DNA from 4 places in the Rossellomorea sp. QJM3NY_18 genome. Region 1 is predicted to be linked to each of the others. Evidence: a T-box and tRNA genes for the amino acid it is inferred to sense, from the RefSeq annotation. Region 1 holds a T-box; the other regions hold tRNA genes.
The links. A T-box is a leader RNA that pairs with one kind of tRNA and senses whether it is charged. The one in region 1 lies ahead of AC0VXY_RS15530 (valine--tRNA ligase), so its partner is inferred to be a tRNA-Val.
Positions count from the first base shown of each region.

Region 1 (4,319 bases):
ATCGGAACCGTATTTTTCGATGACATCCATCGGGTCTACACCGTTTCCTAATGATTTACTCATCTTACGGCCATCGGCATCACGCACTAACCCATGAATAAGAACATCTTTAAATGGTCTTTCACCAGTAAACTCTAATCCTTGGAATATCATTCGGGATACCCAGAATCCGATGATGTCATACCCTGTAACAAGAGTATTGGTTGGGTAGTAACGCTTAAAGTCTTCTGCATTCAGATCCGGCCAGCCCATCGTTGAGAAAGGCCATAGTGCTGAGCTGAACCAAGTGTCCAACACATCTTCTTCTTGTGTCCAGTTTTCAATGTCTTTTGGCGCGTCTTTCCCTACATATAATTCTCCCGTTTCATTGTGGTACCATGCCGGGATTCTGTGCCCCCACCATAATTGACGTGAAATGCACCAGTCACGGGTGTTTTCCATCCAGCGTAAGTAAGATGTTTCAAATCGGTCAGGTACAAAGTTAATCTTATTTTCACCTTCTTGAAGTTTCACCGCTTCTTCAGCTAATGGATCCATCTTAACGAACCATTGAGTTGAAAGATAAGGTTCAACCACTGCCCCGCTTCGCTCCGAATGCCCCACCGAATGCATATGCTCTTCAATCTTGAACAATACACCGGCGTCCTGAAGGTCCTTCACAATCTGCTTACGGCAGTCAAAACGGTCCATGCCGTTATATATATCAGCCATATCATTCATCGTACCATCTTCATTCATCACAAGGATGCGTTCAAGATTATGACGGTTCCCGATTTCAAAGTCATTCGGGTCATGGGCAGGTGTGATTTTCACCGCGCCGGAACCGAATTCCATGTCCACATAATCGTCACCGACGATCGGGATTTCCCGTCCTACGATTGGAAGAGTAACTTTTTTGCCGATGAGGTGCTTGTAACGGTCGTCTTCCGGATGTACAGCAACCGCCGTGTCCCCAAGCATCGTTTCAGGACGGGTTGTCGCGATTTCAATGTGACCGCTTCCGTCTGCCAATGGGTATCTCATGTGATAAAATGCACCCTGGACATCTTTATGAATTACTTCGATATCAGATAGTGCCGTCTTGGTCGCAGGATCCCAGTTGATGATATATTCCCCGCGGTAGATCAACCCTTTATTGTAAAGGTCGATGAATACCTTTTGAACCGCATCGGACAGGCCTTCATCAAGTGTGAAGCGTTCGCGGCTGTAATCCAGTCCCAGTCCGACTTTCGCCCATTGCTGGCGGATGTGCTCGGCATATTCTTCTTTCCATTTCCACGTTTCCTCCACGAATTTCTCACGACCGAGGTCATAGCGTGAAATACCCTGGCTGCGAAGTTTTTCATCCACTTTCGCCTGTGTGGCGATTCCGGCATGGTCCATACCGGGCAGCCAAAGTACATCGTACCCCTGCATGCGTTTCATTCTTGTCAGGATGTCCTGCAGCGCTGTATCCCAGGCATGACCAAGATGAAGTTTCCCCGTTACGTTCGGAGGCGGGATGACGATGGTGTACGGTTCCTTCTCCTTATCGTTTGTCGCTTCGAAGAATTTCCCTTCAAGCCACCATTTGTACCGGCCCTGTTCAATGGCATTCGGATCATATTTTGTCGGCATTGATAATTGTTGATCTTGAGTTTCCATGTGATTTCCTCCTATATCGTTCTAAAAAAAATAAAAAAATCCCCCGTCCTGTGAAAAGGACGAAGGATTCCATTCGCGGTACCACCTTTTTTCTCAGGAGAAATAGGCCTCCTGAACTCTTGACGATTATAACGGCTTTTAACCGGCTTCTACTACTGACATTCATAGAAACAGCTCTTCAGGCGACCTTCCATTGTCTTAACGTAGAAAATCTCTCAGCAAACGATTTTCCTCTCTGAAAGTAAGGATCAATGTACTCTTCCTGTTCATTGCTTTTCATGATTATTTAGTTACTCATTATAGTATAGGATAAGATAAACTTTCGTCAATCATTATTGGCATTTTCATTGAAAAATATTCATTTCGCCCATACATAGGCACCATTCCATCCCCGATTCATAAGATAAAGTAGTGAATATACCCAGGAAAGTGAGTGGATGATGATGAAAAAAATCAACCAGTACACCTTACAGAAATGGATGGGGAATGCCCGATTAATATGTAAGCAATTCATCATACCTTTTACCATCTTTCAAGGCATCCGCACGATTCTCTTACCAACCACTTTTGATGTCCTTCTGTTAACCCTGTTTATCGGTATCGGCCTCGCCATTTACTTCGACTGGATTTAAGGAACTGACGAAAGGTGGATTCGTCAGTCCTTTTTTTATTCAGCCTGCTCGGCCTGCTCCTTCTTCTGTTTCTCCATCTCGTCCAGGCGCATGACCACATATTCGGTGTTTTTCAGTAACCAATAGTGACGTTGCAGTTTCTTTAATGATTTCCGTTCATTCCGCTTATCCTTCGGGGTATGAAAGTATTTTTCCACAACGGCAATGACGGAGCTCGGATAAGCCAGGTAGCTCATGAACAGGAGACGCTCTTCATTCCGGACGGTAAAATGCTGAAAGTAGGTGGTGAGCCATTCAATACATTCCTCATAGTATTTAGGATAGGTCTTCAACGTTCTCGACAAGAATGGGAGGAGATCATGAAACGGGGAAGCCATCTTTGAGTTCTCAAAGTTATGAAAATACCCCAATCCCCTTTCATCGAATAAAAAGTGCTCCGTCGAAACCTTTCCATGGGTAATCACGGTCCTTACCTTTTCCAGCTCCTTCGTGTCCTCGTACCATTCATCCAGCATTTTACGGGAAAACTTCAACGCTTGTGAAGCGTCCTTGTAATACATGCAATAATGAAATTGAAAAGGGGACATGTAGGTGGTCTTTTCACATGCTTCCACGTATTCATCCAGGAATGCCTGCTCTTTATCCCATCTCGAAGTCAGCTGCTCATAATGGGATTCTCTCTCTTCCTTATCAATCTTCACCTCGTGGGAGGAAAGAGTGTGGAGCCTCGCCAATTCCCTGAACATCTTTTGGTGCTTTTCAAATTGATCTTCTCTCTCCTGGTTCATCAGCCAGGGCATGACATAATATAAATCCCCCTGATTCCATACAGCATAACGGCCATCCAAGGTGGGATAAATCGGTACGATCCGATTATATCCTCGCTGAAACAGCATTTGTACATTCCTGACGAAGTCCACTCCATTTTGGGCTGGAAGCTGTTTAACGGCCAGAGTGCCTTTATTTGAAAATACCTTCGAAATCCTTCCGTAGCTTTCAACAAAATGAGGTTCGACCCCATAAGGTTGCAAGACAGGCTTCAATCCCTCCAGCGTTTGCGCCATTTTCTCTCACCTTCTAAGATTACTTTTCTAAAAAAAAACGGACCAACTCCAAAGAATTTGGTGTCAGCCCCGTCGTTTCTTCTATCATACATTGACTCTTCTTTTTGGTCCTCTGATGGGAGTGACCTTGCTATTTTCCTTTATCCCTTGAAAACGAACTCACTGTTCGGGATATAAAGAACCTGCCCCGCATAAACGTCCTGATTCGCTTCGAGTTGATTCACCCTTAATAGCTGTGGAATGGTCAAATCATATTTTTCAGCAATATAGTCCAGGTTTTCTCCCTCCTGGACGATGCATACCCGAAGAGTCGCTCCCCTTTCCTCTTCTTTCCGGGCAAAGAAATCCGTTAGTGAAATGGATTCATACTTCTTTTTGCCCTTCGTCTTTTTCTTTTCTTCCTGTTCTTCCTCTTCCATCTCCGCTTCTACGGCTGATGAGGAAGAAGACTCTTCTTCTTCCATCTCCTGCTCCTTGTACTTAGGTGCTGGAGGCGGCGTATATGCGGCCTTCGGTTCAGCATGTTGCTCCTCAGACGACTCACTCAGCTCATGCTGGGGAAGCTGGAATACATTTTCTTTCCGGTAGTCGACTTCCTCATAGGAAGGAGCCGGCTGTGTATCGTATTGGATCTGGACAGGAATTTCATCTTCCTGTTCTGCCGGTGGAGTCCTTCCTTCCAGATTAAACGGCTGATACTCGTCATCCGGGTCCTCATCTTCCTGTTCTTCTTCTACATAACCCGTGATTTCTTCCTCATCATAGTTTTCGTATTCGTACACTTCTTCTCTTTCTTCCTCTTCTTCTGTTTCCACATCTTCTGTTTCAGCTACGGCACTGGAACGATAAAGGGGCTCGAATTCTTCTTCTCTCTCATACTCCGCTTCAAGAGGGGTGTGAGCCTGCTGTTCACCGTAGATGCCGGTGATGGTCAGGTCTGCGTTCAGCTTTAAACAGGCATTTTCAGGTACGATGTAGT
Region 1 covers NZ_CM149659.1:3,002,300-3,006,618, forward strand. Annotated here, with positions in the region: gene AC0VXY_RS15530 (valine--tRNA ligase) at 1-1,644, opposite strand, end outside; T-box leader at 1,697-1,923, opposite strand; gene AC0VXY_RS15535 (hypothetical protein) at 2,088-2,276, shown strand; gene ysxE (spore coat protein YsxE) at 2,312-3,340, opposite strand; gene spoVID (stage VI sporulation protein D) at 3,481-4,319, opposite strand, start outside.

Region 2 (4,319 bases), 1.4 Mb from region 1:
GTATAGGGGCTGACGCCTGCCCGGTGCTGGAAGGTTAAGAGGAGTGCTTAGCGTAAGCGAAGGTGCGAATCGAAGCCCCAGTAAACGGCGGCCGTAACTATAACGGTCCTAAGGTAGCGAAATTCCTTGTCGGGTAAGTTCCGACCCGCACGAAAGGCGTAACGATCTGGGCACTGTCTCAACGAGAGACTCGGTGAAATTATAGTACCTGTGAAGATGCAGGTTACCCGCGACAGGACGGAAAGACCCCGTGGAGCTTTACTGTAGCCTGATATTGAATTTTGGTACAGCTTGTACAGGATAGGTAGGAGCCTTGGAAACCGGAGCGCCAGCTTCGGTGGAGGCATCGGTGGGATACTACCCTGGCTGTATTGAAATTCTAACCCGCGCCCCTTATCGGGGTGGGAGACAGTGTCAGGTGGGCAGTTTGACTGGGGCGGTCGCCTCCTAAAGAGTAACGGAGGCGCCCAAAGGTTCCCTCAGAATGGTTGGAAATCATTCGCAGAGTGTAAAGGCACAAGGGAGCTTGACTGCGAGACCTACAAGTCGAGCAGGGACGAAAGTCGGGCTTAGTGATCCGGTGGTTCCGCATGGAAGGGCCATCGCTCAACGGATAAAAGCTACCCCGGGGATAACAGGCTTATCTCCCCCAAGAGTCCACATCGACGGGGAGGTTTGGCACCTCGATGTCGGCTCATCGCATCCTGGGGCTGTAGTCGGTCCCAAGGGTTGGGCTGTTCGCCCATTAAAGCGGTACGCGAGCTGGGTTCAGAACGTCGTGAGACAGTTCGGTCCCTATCCGTCGTGGGCGCAGGAAATTTGAGAGGAGCTGTCCTTAGTACGAGAGGACCGGGATGGACGCACCGCTGGTGTACCAGTTGTCTTGCCAAAGGCATCGCTGGGTAGCTATGTGCGGAAGGGATAAGTGCTGAAAGCATCTAAGCATGAAGCCCCCCTCGAGATGAGATTTCCCATCACGTAAGTGAGTAAGATCCCTAGAAGATGACTAGGTAGATAGGTCAGAGATGGAAGCATGGCGACATGTGGAGTTGACTGATACTAATCGATCGAGGACTTAACCACAAAGAGTCATTATTTTAATGAACAACAATGGGTCGATATTCGGCTTTCTTGACATCAATTATCAATTCTTTATCTAGTTTTGAAGGAACAATCCCTTCAATTGAATAGTCGTCTGGTGACAATGGCGAAGAGGTCACACCCGTTCCCATGCCGAACACGGAAGTTAAGCTCTTCAGCGCCGATGGTAGTTGGGGGATCTCCCCCTGTGAGAGTAGGACGTCGCCAGGCGATACATATTTCGGAGGATTAGCTCAGCTGGGAGAGCATCTGCCTTACAAGCAGAGGGTCGGCGGTTCGATCCCGTCATCCTCCACCATGTTTTTTTACGAAAGTAAAATAAACTTCATTCAATTTGCCTAAGCAAATTTTCTACCCATGCCGGTGTAGCTCAACTGGTAGAGCAACTGACTTGTAATCAGTAGGTTGGGGGTTCAAGTCCTCTTGCCGGCACCATTGGTTTTTTATTTTGTGTCTTTTTTTAATTTTAGGAGCCATTAGCTCAGTTGGTAGAGCATCTGACTTTTAATCAGAGGGTCGAAGGTTCGAATCCTTCATGGCTCACCATAGATTTTTGCGTCAGCAAAATATCTTACCATTTGCGGGTGTGGCGGAATTGGCAGACGCACCAGACTTAGGATCTGGCGCCGCAAGGCGTGGGGGTTCAAGTCCCTTCACCCGCACCAATACTAGCGCGGAAGTAGTTCAGTGGTAGAACACCACCTTGCCAAGGTGGGGGTCGCGGGTTCGAATCCCGTCTTCCGCTCCAAGCTAGCCGGGGTGGCGGAACTGGCAGACGCACAGGACTTAAAATCCTGCGGTAGGTGACTACCGTACCGGTTCGATTCCGGTCCTCGGCACCAAAGATTTTTGCGTCAGCAAAATATCTATCCTTACGATGCTTATTGGAAAAACTATAATTATTTTGCGCCCGTAGCTCAATTGGATAGAGCGTTTGACTACGGATCAAAAGGTTAGGGGTTCGACTCCTCTCGGGCGCGCCATATATCGGGAAGTAGCTCAGCTTGGTAGAGCACTTGGTTTGGGACCAAGGGGTCGCAGGTTCGAATCCTGTCTTCCCGACCACCTTATTTGGGGCCTTAGCTCAGCTGGGAGAGCGCCTGCTTTGCACGCAGGAGGTCAGCGGTTCGATCCCGCTAGGCTCCACCAAAAAGTTTTTAAAAAAGTTATTGACACTCAATGAGTGGAAATGATATGATTATTAAGTCGCTTCAAACGAAGCACATACACATTGAACCTTGAAAACTGAACAAAACAAGACAATACGTCAACGTTAATTCTAGATTTATTTTTAAAGAGCTATTCAAACTTTTATCGGAGAGTTTGATCCTGGCTCAGGACGAACGCTGGCGGCGTGCCTAATACATGCAAGTCGAGCGGATTGAAGGGAGCTTGCTCCCTGATATCAGCGGCGGACGGGTGAGTAACACGTGGGTAACCTGCCTGTAAGACTGGGATAACTCCGGGAAACCGGGGCTAATACCGGATAACTCATTTCCTCGCATGAGGAAATGTTGAAAGGTGGCTTCGGCTATCACTTACAGATGGACCCGCGGCGCATTAGCTAGTTGGTGAGGTAACGGCTCACCAAGGCCACGATGCGTAGCCGACCTGAGAGGGTGATCGGCCACACTGGGACTGAGACACGGCCCAGACTCCTACGGGAGGCAGCAGTAGGGAATCTTCCGCAATGGACGAAAGTCTGACGGAGCAACGCCGCGTGAGTGATGAAGGTTTTCGGATCGTAAAGCTCTGTTGTTAGGGAAGAACAAGTGCCGTTCGAATAGGGCGGCACCTTGACGGTACCTAACCAGAAAGCCACGGCTAACTACGTGCCAGCAGCCGCGGTAATACGTAGGTGGCAAGCGTTGTCCGGAATTATTGGGCGTAAAGCGCGCGCAGGTGGTTTCTTAAGTCTGATGTGAAAGCCCACGGCTCAACCGTGGAGGGTCATTGGAAACTGGGGAACTTGAGTGCAGAAGAGGAAAGTGGAATTCCAAGTGTAGCGGTGAAATGCGTAGATATTTGGAGGAACACCAGTGGCGAAGGCGACTTTCTGGTCTGTAACTGACACTGAGGCGCGAAAGCGTGGGGAGCAAACAGGATTAGATACCCTGGTAGTCCACGCCGTAAACGATGAGTGCTAAGTGTTAGGGGGTTTCCGCCCCTTAGTGCTGCAGCTAACGCATTAAGCACTCCGCCTGGGGAGTACGGTCGCAAGACTGAAACTCAAAGGAATTGACGGGGGCCCGCACAAGCGGTGGAGCATGTGGTTTAATTCGAAGCAACGCGAAGAACCTTACCAGGTCTTGACATCCTCTGACAACCCTAGAGATAGGGCTTTCCCCTTCGGGGGACAGAGTGACAGGTGGTGCATGGTTGTCGTCAGCTCGTGTCGTGAGATGTTGGGTTAAGTCCCGCAACGAGCGCAACCCTTGATCTTAGTTGCCAGCATTCAGTTGGGCACTCTAAGATGACTGCCGGTGACAAACCGGAGGAAGGTGGGGATGACGTCAAATCATCATGCCCCTTATGACCTGGGCTACACACGTGCTACAATGGACGGTACAAAGGGCAGCAAGACCGCGAGGTTTAGCCAATCCCATAAAACCGTTCTCAGTTCGGATTGTAGGCTGCAACTCGCCTACATGAAGCTGGAATCGCTAGTAATCGCGGATCAGCATGCCGCGGTGAATACGTTCCCGGGCCTTGTACACACCGCCCGTCACACCACGAGAGTTTGTAACACCCGAAGTCGGTGAGGTAACCTTTTGGAGCCAGCCGCCTAAGGTGGGACAGATGATTGGGGTGAAGTCGTAACAAGGTAGCCGTATCGGAAGGTGCGGCTGGATCACCTCCTTTCTAAGGAAGATTTACAAAAACGTTTGACACGTCGAAGTTTTGTTCAGTTTTGATGGTTCAACAAGGTTTTTTGCGACAGCAAAATAACCACCATCAAAACTTTTTGTCTCTTAAGAGATAAAAAAGGATTTGTTCTTTGAAAACTAGATAAAGATAAATTGATAGTCAAGAAATTACCGAGTATCGCCATTTTAGGTTTTAAACCTGATGTAACAACCAATTCGGTTAAGTTATGAAGGGCGCACGGTGGATGCCTTGGCACTAGGAGCCGACGAAGGACGGGACTAACACCGATATGCTTTGGGGAGCTGTAAGTGAGCTTTGATCCAGAGATTTCCGAATGGGGGAACCCATTG
Region 2 covers NZ_CM149659.1:102,782-107,100, forward strand. Annotated here, with positions in the region: rRNA gene AC0VXY_RS00510 (23S ribosomal RNA) at 1-1,083, shown strand, start outside; rRNA gene rrf (5S ribosomal RNA) at 1,195-1,311, shown strand; tRNA gene AC0VXY_RS00520 (tRNA-Val) at 1,324-1,399, shown strand; tRNA gene AC0VXY_RS00525 (tRNA-Thr) at 1,461-1,536, shown strand; tRNA gene AC0VXY_RS00530 (tRNA-Lys) at 1,572-1,647, shown strand; tRNA gene AC0VXY_RS00535 (tRNA-Leu) at 1,682-1,766, shown strand; tRNA gene AC0VXY_RS00540 (tRNA-Gly) at 1,775-1,849, shown strand; tRNA gene AC0VXY_RS00545 (tRNA-Leu) at 1,855-1,943, shown strand; tRNA gene AC0VXY_RS00550 (tRNA-Arg) at 2,008-2,084, shown strand; tRNA gene AC0VXY_RS00555 (tRNA-Pro) at 2,090-2,166, shown strand; tRNA gene AC0VXY_RS00560 (tRNA-Ala) at 2,175-2,250, shown strand; rRNA gene AC0VXY_RS00565 (16S ribosomal RNA) at 2,413-3,963, shown strand; rRNA gene AC0VXY_RS00570 (23S ribosomal RNA) at 4,187-4,319, shown strand, end outside.
Region 2: it has a tRNA-Val gene. The T-box ahead of AC0VXY_RS15530 (valine--tRNA ligase) is inferred to sense a tRNA for this amino acid. The anticodon was not compared.

Region 3 (4,319 bases), 920 kb from region 1:
TGAGTTCCAATCCCGATGCAGAAAAGCTACTGGTACGTTTTTTTAAGAAAACGGATATGTGGTATGTAGAAGCGTCCCTTACGGATTTTACATTTGAAGAATTTATCAAGATCTTTCTGCTCATTGAAAGACAGACACGGGAGGGTGCCTTGGAACAGCTTTCCTTTGAGCCCATGATGAAGGAACTGTATTACGACTATAAAGGCCGAAAGACCGTCAATGTCTATAAAAAAAGAATCATAGAATCATATCTTGACGAGTGCACAATTGAAGAAATCGTCCATGGGAAACATCCAGCAAATGAGCATGTGCAGTTGAGGGCAGTGCCCTTTCATGAACAGGAAGAAATGGCGAGTGTCGGGTTTTCTTTTTCACGGGCAGGGGAGAAGCTGATTGAATTCTGCCAGGAAGCTGAAAAATCACCTCTTTATGATCGGGCCATCGTCCTGTTATATGACCTGTTCAACTTCAGGAAGGATGCTTACGACAGGCTGAACAATGAACAAACCTACCTAAGTGATATGAACAGCTCGCAGGACTTCAAGAAAAAGATTTCAGATTACGCTGTAGGAAAGACAATGGTTGATATCGGTCCGGGGGGTGGGGTCATGCTGGACCTGTTGACCCGTCACCACCCCGGGGCCACCGTCATCGGAATTGACATTGCCGTCAATGTGGTGGAGGAACTGAAACGGAAGAAGCAAAGGGAAAGTGCCCCTTGGGAAGTCATGCAGGGGGATGCCCTAAAGCTTGAAAACTACATCGGGGAGGCAGGGGCCGACACGATCGTATTCTCGTCGATCCTCCATGAGATGTTCTCCTACATCCCGTACGAAGGTGAAAAGTTCAATCATGGGGTCATTGCCCAAACCTTAAAGAGTTCCCTTAAAGCTCTCAGGCCAAAAGGAAGGATCATCATCCGGGACGGCATCATGACAGAGCCAGTGGAAGAGAAACGGATCATTCGCTTTAAAGACGCACACGGCCTTTCCTTCTTCAAGAGGTACGTTGGGGACTTCAAGGGGAGGTCGATCACTTATCGTTCAGCGGGAGACAATGCTGTCCTTCTCAATGTAAACGATGCGATGGAATTTCTCTATACGTATACGTGGGGAGAAGAAGCTTACCCCCATGAAGTACAGGAACAATTCGGATATTTCACCCCATCTGCCTTTCGGGAATTTATCCAGGCGACGCTCGGAGGTCAGGTTGAAATTATGGTATTTGAACATTACCTGCAAGAAGGATACGAAGAACATTTAGCCCATAAAATCGAGCTTACCGATGAAACAGGAAAGCCGGCGCGCCTTCCGGATAGTACGTGTTTTATAGTGATTGAGAAGAAATAACACTATGCTAACAGATCTCACTCTGGGTGATAAAGGGTGAGATCTGTTTATCGATTCAGTATTATAAAAATTTATTAAACAAACGTTTGATTAATGGGTAAATCCCTTATAAGACAAGATGGAAACCGACTAAACAAACGATTGTTTAAAATAATGCAAGCTATCTCTTCTAGGAAAGTATAAAACATTGCAGATCTACTCCTGCACATTTAACATTAGAATCAGAAAAAATTAATGAAGGTTAAAAATATCTATTGATATACTCTTTGAAGATATGGTATATTCTTTTTCGGCATACAAAATGCTATAATTAGTAGATCCGAAAAGGTGTTCTTTAACTGTTAATTAGAAGTTGACTTCTGCGAAATTAATTGATATAGTAATACATGTCCTTGAACGGGATTTTTTCAAAATATCGGCCCATTGGTCAAGCGGTTAAGACACCGCCCTTTCACGGCGGTAACACGGGTTCGAATCCCGTATGGGTCACCAATTTTTTAACAAACAAATAATAGCTCATTAATATGGAGGATTAGCTCAGCTGGGAGAGCATCTGCCTTACAAGCAGAGGGTCGGCGGTTCGATCCCGTCATCCTCCACCAAGTTTTTTACGAAAGTAAAATAAACTTCATTAAATTTTGCGCCAGCAAAATATCTTTTCTTGAACTGCTTCGAGGAATTACTTTCGTTAAGCGGAATTTAATAGACGATTATACACGCCGGTGTAGCTCAACTGGTAGAGCAACTGACTTGTAATCAGTAGGTTGGGGGTTCAAGTCCTCTTGCCGGCACCATTTGGTTTTATGAGCCATTAGCTCAGTTGGTAGAGCATCTGACTTTTAATCAGAGGGTCGAAGGTTCGAATCCTTCATGGCTCACCAAAGATTTTTGCCTCGGCAAAATATCTTACCATTGTTTTTCTTCGATGTGAAAAACAAAGATTCATGCGGGTGTGGCGGAATTGGCAGACGCACCAGACTTAGGATCTGGCGCCGCAAGGCGTGGGGGTTCAAGTCCCTTCACCCGCACCATTTTTGTTGCGGAAGTAGTTCAGTGGTAGAACACCACCTTGCCAAGGTGGGGGTCGCGGGTTCGAATCCCGTCTTCCGCTCCAAACTAGCCGGGGTGGCGGAACTGGCAGACGCACAGGACTTAAAATCCTGCGGTAGGTGACTACCGTACCGGTTCGATTCCGGTCCTCGGCACCAAAGTTTTTTGCGAAAGCAAAATAACTATCATTAATTTGCACCAGCAAAATATCTATCCTTACGTTACTTATTGAAAAAACTATATTTCATTCTGCGCCCGTAGCTCAATTGGATAGAGCGTTTGACTACGGATCAAAAGGTTAGGGGTTCGACTCCTCTCGGGCGCGCCAAATATCGGGAAGTAGCTCAGCTTGGTAGAGCACTTGGTTTGGGACCAAGGGGTCGCAGGTTCGAATCCTGTCTTCCCGACCACTTCTTTGGGGCCTTAGCTCAGCTGGGAGAGCGCCTGCTTTGCACGCAGGAGGTCAGCGGTTCGATCCCGCTAGGCTCCACCAAGTTTATTTCACGGCAGTGAAACGAACTTTAATGTTTTTTAAAAAGGGAAACATATTATATTCGTGGCGGTGTAGCTCAGCTGGCTAGAGCGTACGGTTCATACCCGTGAGGTCGGGGGTTCGATCCCCTCCGCCGCTATTACTTAATACATAACGTACGATTTATAAGGACCCTTAGCTCAGTTGGTTAGAGCAGACGGCTCATAACCGTCCGGTCGTAGGTTCGAGTCCTACAGGGTCCATTATACGGAGGAATACCCAAGTCCGGCTGAAGGGATCGGTCTTGAAAACCGACAGGGGTGTAACAGCCCGCGGGGGTTCGAATCCCCCTTCCTCCTCCATTTTCTCTTTGAAAAATATTATCGTCGCGGGGTGGAGCACGACCGAATAATCTTCGGAGCGTTCACATCAGCGCACCGACTGAGCTGCAGCTTGAATGAGCTTACTGAAGTCGGGGTGGATCTGCGTGATGCATAATGGGATAGTGGAAACTTAATGATATTTTATCGTCGCGGGGTGGAGCAGTTCGGTAGCTCGTCGGGCTCATAACCCGAAGGTCGCAGGTTCAAATCCTGTCCCCGCAATACCATTTTTGACTAAAGATAGGATGTTCTTTGATGAGTCACGCATGGATAGTTATTTTCACTATCGTGAAAAACTTTGGTCCGGTAGTTCAGTTGGTTAGAATGCCTGCCTGTCACGCAGGAGGTCGCGGGTTCGAGTCCCGTCCGGACCGCCATTTATCTTTTAATTGTCATTTGAAAATTTAATCTCCTATATAATACGGCTCAAGCAACTTCTTGATTCGGCTTCCTGAGAGCTGGACGATGGACTACAACATTCTATTTGTAGGATGCATATTATATTTGGCTCAGTAGCTCAGTTGGTAGAGCAGTGGACTGAAAATCCATGTGTCGGCGGTTCGATTCCGTCCTGAGCCACCATTTATACTTAAGAACCTTTAAGTATTTATTTTATTTGGAGGGGTAGCGAAGTGGCTAAACGCGGCGGACTGTAAATCCGCTCCTTCGGGTTCGGCAGTTCGAATCTGCCCCCCTCCACCAAGATTTTTTACGAAGCGACAGCGGAGTGAAATAATCTTCCTTAAACCACGTGGAGCGGAGCATTATGATCCAAGTAGCATGGTGGTTTTTAAAAACTAATATATATCACAGGGGCATAGTTTAACGGTAGAACGAAGGTCTCCAAAACCTTTGGTGTGGGTTCGATTCCTACTGCCCCTGCCAAAGAAATTTCAAGCATGGCGATTGTGGCGAAGTGGTTAACGCACCTGATTGTGGTTCAGGCATTCGTGGGTTCGATTCCCATCAGTCGCCCTTTATATTGGGCTATAGCCAAGCGGTAAGGCATCGCACTTTGACTGCGACATGCGTTGGTTCGAATCCAGCTAGCCCAGCCAACGGCGG
Region 3 covers NZ_CM149659.1:3,925,576-3,929,894, reverse strand. Annotated here, with positions in the region: gene AC0VXY_RS20320 (class I SAM-dependent methyltransferase) at 1-1,349, shown strand, start outside; tRNA gene AC0VXY_RS20315 (tRNA-Glu) at 1,767-1,841, shown strand; tRNA gene AC0VXY_RS20310 (tRNA-Val) at 1,876-1,951, shown strand; tRNA gene AC0VXY_RS20305 (tRNA-Thr) at 2,068-2,143, shown strand; tRNA gene AC0VXY_RS20300 (tRNA-Lys) at 2,155-2,230, shown strand; tRNA gene AC0VXY_RS20295 (tRNA-Leu) at 2,296-2,380, shown strand; tRNA gene AC0VXY_RS20290 (tRNA-Gly) at 2,389-2,463, shown strand; tRNA gene AC0VXY_RS20285 (tRNA-Leu) at 2,469-2,557, shown strand; tRNA gene AC0VXY_RS20280 (tRNA-Arg) at 2,651-2,727, shown strand; tRNA gene AC0VXY_RS20275 (tRNA-Pro) at 2,733-2,809, shown strand; tRNA gene AC0VXY_RS20270 (tRNA-Ala) at 2,817-2,892, shown strand; tRNA gene AC0VXY_RS20265 (tRNA-Met) at 2,958-3,031, shown strand; tRNA gene AC0VXY_RS20260 (tRNA-Ile) at 3,061-3,134, shown strand; tRNA gene AC0VXY_RS20255 (tRNA-Ser) at 3,141-3,233, shown strand; tRNA gene AC0VXY_RS20250 (tRNA-Met) at 3,403-3,476, shown strand; tRNA gene AC0VXY_RS20245 (tRNA-Asp) at 3,555-3,631, shown strand; tRNA gene AC0VXY_RS20240 (tRNA-Phe) at 3,761-3,836, shown strand; tRNA gene AC0VXY_RS20235 (tRNA-Tyr) at 3,873-3,956, shown strand; tRNA gene AC0VXY_RS20230 (tRNA-Trp) at 4,066-4,139, shown strand; tRNA gene AC0VXY_RS20225 (tRNA-His) at 4,157-4,229, shown strand; tRNA gene AC0VXY_RS20220 (tRNA-Gln) at 4,238-4,312, shown strand; tRNA gene AC0VXY_RS20215 (tRNA-Cys) at 4,315-4,319, shown strand, end outside.
Region 3: it has a tRNA-Val gene. The T-box ahead of AC0VXY_RS15530 (valine--tRNA ligase) is inferred to sense a tRNA for this amino acid. The anticodon was not compared.

Region 4 (4,319 bases), 1.5 Mb from region 1:
CGTGGGCGCAGGAAATTTGAGAGGAGCTGTCCTTAGTACGAGAGGACCGGGATGGACGCACCGCTGGTGTACCAGTTGTCTTGCCAAAGGCATCGCTGGGTAGCTATGTGCGGAAGGGATAAGTGCTGAAAGCATCTAAGCATGAAGCCCCCCTCGAGATGAGATTTCCCATCACGTAAGTGAGTAAGATCCCTAGAAGATGACTAGGTAGATAGGTCAGAGATGGAAGCATGGCGACATGTGGAGTTGACTGATACTAATCGATCGAGGACTTAACCACATTATAAAGCGGAGGCGGCTTGAACAGAGACGACAAGCATTTCTGGGCAATCAGAAGAGGGTGCTTTTTCCCCTCAGCTGATTGAACTGAAATGACCTCGAGTCTCTAGCCGCCGGAGCTGGATTACTGTCTACTTGTAATAGTAGATACAACATTGGTCGATATTCGGCTTTCTTGACATCAATTCTTTATCTAGTTTTCAGGGAATGAATTTTCATTTATACCTTGATTTTTACTGAAAATATTATATAATAATATTTGTCATTGTAAGCAATATGTCTGGTGATAATGGCGAAGAGGTCACACCCGTTCCCATGCCGAACACGGAAGTTAAGCTCTTCAGCGCCGATGGTAGTTGGGGGATCTCCCCCTGTGAGAGTAGGACGTCGCCAGGCCAAATCATTCCGCAGTAGCTCAGTGGTAGAGCTATCGGCTGTTAACCGATCGGTCGCAAGTTCGAATCTTGCCTGCGGAGCCATTGCTTCCATAGCTCAGCAGGTAGAGTGCTTCCATGGTAAGGAAGAGGTCACCGGTTCGAGCCCGGTTGGAAGCTTTTATTTTTTTAACAAACCGGCCCATTGGTCAAGCGGTTAAGACACCGCCCTTTCACGGCGGTAACACGGGTTCGAATCCCGTATGGGTCACCATTTTCTTTTTGAAGGAAAAAGAAAATATATATATACATAACGGAGGATTAGCTCAGCTGGGAGAGCATCTGCCTTACAAGCAGAGGGTCGGCGGTTCGATCCCGTCATCCTCCACCAGGTTTTTTTACGAAAGTAAAATAAACTTCATTGGATTTTGCGTTAGCAAAATATCTTTCCATGAAATGCTTTCATTACGCAGTATTCATCACAAGTTTATATATGCCGGTGTAGCTCAACTGGTAGAGCAACTGACTTGTAATCAGTAGGTTGGGGGTTCAAGTCCTCTTGCCGGCACCATTGTTTTATAGCTGGAGGGGTAGCGAAGTGGCTAAACGCGGCGGACTGTAAATCCGCTCCTTCGGGTTCGGCAGTTCGAATCTGCCCCCCTCCACCATTTTGTATATTTCAGTGTAAAATGGACATCCTATAAATGTCCCTTTTTTATGCCATTCACGTAATTATTGGGCTATAGCCAAGCGGTAAGGCATCGCACTTTGACTGCGACATGCGTTGGTTCGAATCCAGCTAGCCCAGCCATTACGAGCCATTAGCTCAGTTGGTAGAGCATCTGACTTTTAATCAGAGGGTCGAAGGTTCGAATCCTTCATGGCTCATCACACATTTTCTCACATCTCTTGGTGTGAGAATTTCTCTATATGGGGCCTTAGCTCAGCTGGGAGAGCGCCTGCTTTGCACGCAGGAGGTCAGCGGTTCGATCCCGCTAGGCTCCACCAAAGATATTTTGCAAATGCAGAAATCTTTATCCGCTAACGAACGAAGCGAAAAAATCATCATACATACGACATGACTGGACCTCGAATCTTTTAGGAGATTTGAGGTTTTTTTGTTTAACTAATATTCTTACACACCCAATCATCAAAAACCCCTCTGTCCACGCATATATATGCACAATCCTGTCCGGTTGAGTCATCGGTCCCACTAGGGATACAATAGGGACAGGACGTAAATTTAGAATAGGGGGAATTTTTGATGAAAAGAAATATTTCAATTATTGGTGTACCGATGGATTTAGGTCAAATGCGTAGAGGTGTGGACATGGGACCGAGTGCCATTCGTTATGCAGGTATTGTTGAGAGACTTGAGAATCTCGGATATGACATTAAAGACCTGGGTGATATAGAGATTGGTCAAGCTGAGCGTGTACATAATAATCCTGATACAAATTTACGAAATTTGAAAGCGGTTGCTGAAGCGAGTGAAACACTTGCCGGTAAGGTGAATGAGGTCATTGGCAGCGGGGATTTCCCATTGATCTTTGGCGGTGATCACAGCATTGCGATTGGAACATTGGCAGGTGTTTCCCCTCATTATGAGAATTTAGGGGTGATTTGGTATGACGCCCACGGTGATTTAAATACGGGAGATACATCTCCGTCCGGAAATATCCATGGGATGCCGCTTGCAGTGAGCCTTGGGATCGGCCACGAGGAGTTAACGGGTATCGGGCAAAGTTCTCCAAAGATCAAACCTGAGAACATTGTCATCATCGGAGCGCGTTCTTTAGATGAAGGAGAAAGAGAGTTAATTAAGGAAAAAGGCATCAAAGTGTATACGATGCATGAAATCGACCGCCTGGGTATGACAAGGGTTATGGAAGAGTCCATTGATTACTTGAAGGGAAGAACGGATGGGGTTCATCTATCACTTGATTTAGATGGGTTGGATCCAAGTGATGCCCCAGGAGTAGGCACACCTGTCCTTGGGGGGATCAGCTACCGGGAGAGTCATCTGGCGATGGAGATGCTTGAGGAATCCGGATTGATCACTTCTGCTGAATTCGTTGAGGTAAATCCTATCCTGGATGAAAAGAATAAAACGGCTACGGTTGCTGTTGCATTAATGGGATCTCTTTTTGGAGAAAAGTTACTATAAGTAAATTCAAAAAAGGCTGGAACCCTCTATGGATTCCAGCCTTCATCTATTTTCCTTCAATGGTGCTTGACCACTTGATATTGATTTAACAGATCGTCAAGACGAGTACTCAAATCAACTACTTGCTCATCGGCAAAGGAAGACTTTAATGCTAGTTCGACCATTTGGCGACGGCAGTCTTCAATTTGAAATAATAAATCATTCATTCTTCTCCTCATTTCGAGATCCTCCCGCAATAGAAATAGTAGTTCCTTTATACCCCTTTTCTAATAAATGTAAACACATTTCCCTGAAAATTTGTTAGGATAATAATATAAAATAATTGAAACCTTTTGATAGGGTACTACGTATATAAATATAGCCGCATAGAGCGGAGGTTGTGAAATGGAAGCGTTAGTGAACAAACGGATAAAACAAGTATTGAAAGGTGATCAAAATGCCTTTGCAGAATTGGTCGAGCTTTATAAAGATAAAGTATTCCAAATTTGCTTCCGGATGCTTGGGAATCGTCATGAAGCAGAGGATATCGCGCAAGAGGCATTTATTAGGGCATACGTAAATATAGAGACATTTAATCAAAAGAGAAAGTTTTCGACCTGGCTGTTCAGGATTGCGACGAATCTGTGTATCGACCGGATCCGTAAGAAGAAACCGGATTACTTCCTGGATGCAGAGGTGGCAGGAACGGAAGGATTGACGATGTACTCACAGGTGGCTGCTGATGTTCAGCTCCCTGAAGATGAAGTGGAGAATATGGAGTTGCAGGAGACCATACAAAAAGAAATTTCCAAGTTACCGGAGAAATATCGCTCGGTCATCGTTTTAAAATACATTGAAGAGCTCCCGCTTCAAGAAATCAGCGACATCCTGGATTTACCGTTAGGAACGGTTAAAACGAGAGTACATAGAGGGCGGGAAGCTCTCAGAAAACAATTACGATCACTGTAGAGAGGGTGAGTGAACATGAAGCCTTGTCCTGAAGAAATCATCGACTATATGCACGATTATTTAGATGGAGACTTAAATAGGGAAAAAGAAGAAACGCTGAAACATCATTTGCAGGAATGCAGTGAGTGTCAGCATCATTTCCATGAGCTGAAAAAAGCGATTGCGTTTGTACAAAGCACATCTCATATCAGTGCTTCTGCAGACTTTACAGATAAAGTCATGGCGGGGTTACCGAAAGAGAAGAAGAAGGTAGGGGTACAAAGATGGTTCCGTCACCACCCGCTACTTACGGCTGCGGCCCTGTTCCTTTTCTTTATGACAGGAAGTTTCCTTACCTCCTGGAATGATGAGGACTTCTCATTTACGAAAAATACTAAATTAGTCGTTCAGGATCATACGGTTGTCGTACCTGAGGGGGAAGTCGTCAAGGGTGACTTGACCGTCCGTAACGGAGATGTGAAAATAGAAGGAAAAGTCACAGGGAACGTGACCGTCATCAACGGTAAGCAATATTTGGCTTCTGCAGGCAGTGTGACAGGAGAGATCCATGA
Region 4 covers NZ_CM149659.1:175,033-179,351, forward strand. Annotated here, with positions in the region: rRNA gene AC0VXY_RS00960 (23S ribosomal RNA) at 1-280, shown strand, start outside; rRNA gene rrf (5S ribosomal RNA) at 559-675, shown strand; tRNA gene AC0VXY_RS00970 (tRNA-Asn) at 684-758, shown strand; tRNA gene AC0VXY_RS00975 (tRNA-Thr) at 761-833, shown strand; tRNA gene AC0VXY_RS00980 (tRNA-Glu) at 853-927, shown strand; tRNA gene AC0VXY_RS00985 (tRNA-Val) at 969-1,044, shown strand; tRNA gene AC0VXY_RS00990 (tRNA-Thr) at 1,149-1,224, shown strand; tRNA gene AC0VXY_RS00995 (tRNA-Tyr) at 1,238-1,321, shown strand; tRNA gene AC0VXY_RS01000 (tRNA-Gln) at 1,390-1,464, shown strand; tRNA gene AC0VXY_RS01005 (tRNA-Lys) at 1,469-1,541, shown strand; tRNA gene AC0VXY_RS01010 (tRNA-Ala) at 1,586-1,661, shown strand; gene rocF (arginase) at 1,918-2,820, shown strand; gene AC0VXY_RS01020 (aspartyl-phosphate phosphatase Spo0E family protein) at 2,877-3,026, opposite strand; gene sigW (RNA polymerase sigma factor SigW) at 3,205-3,768, shown strand; gene AC0VXY_RS01030 (anti-sigma factor family protein) at 3,784-4,319, shown strand, end outside.
Region 4: it has a tRNA-Val gene. The T-box ahead of AC0VXY_RS15530 (valine--tRNA ligase) is inferred to sense a tRNA for this amino acid. The anticodon was not compared.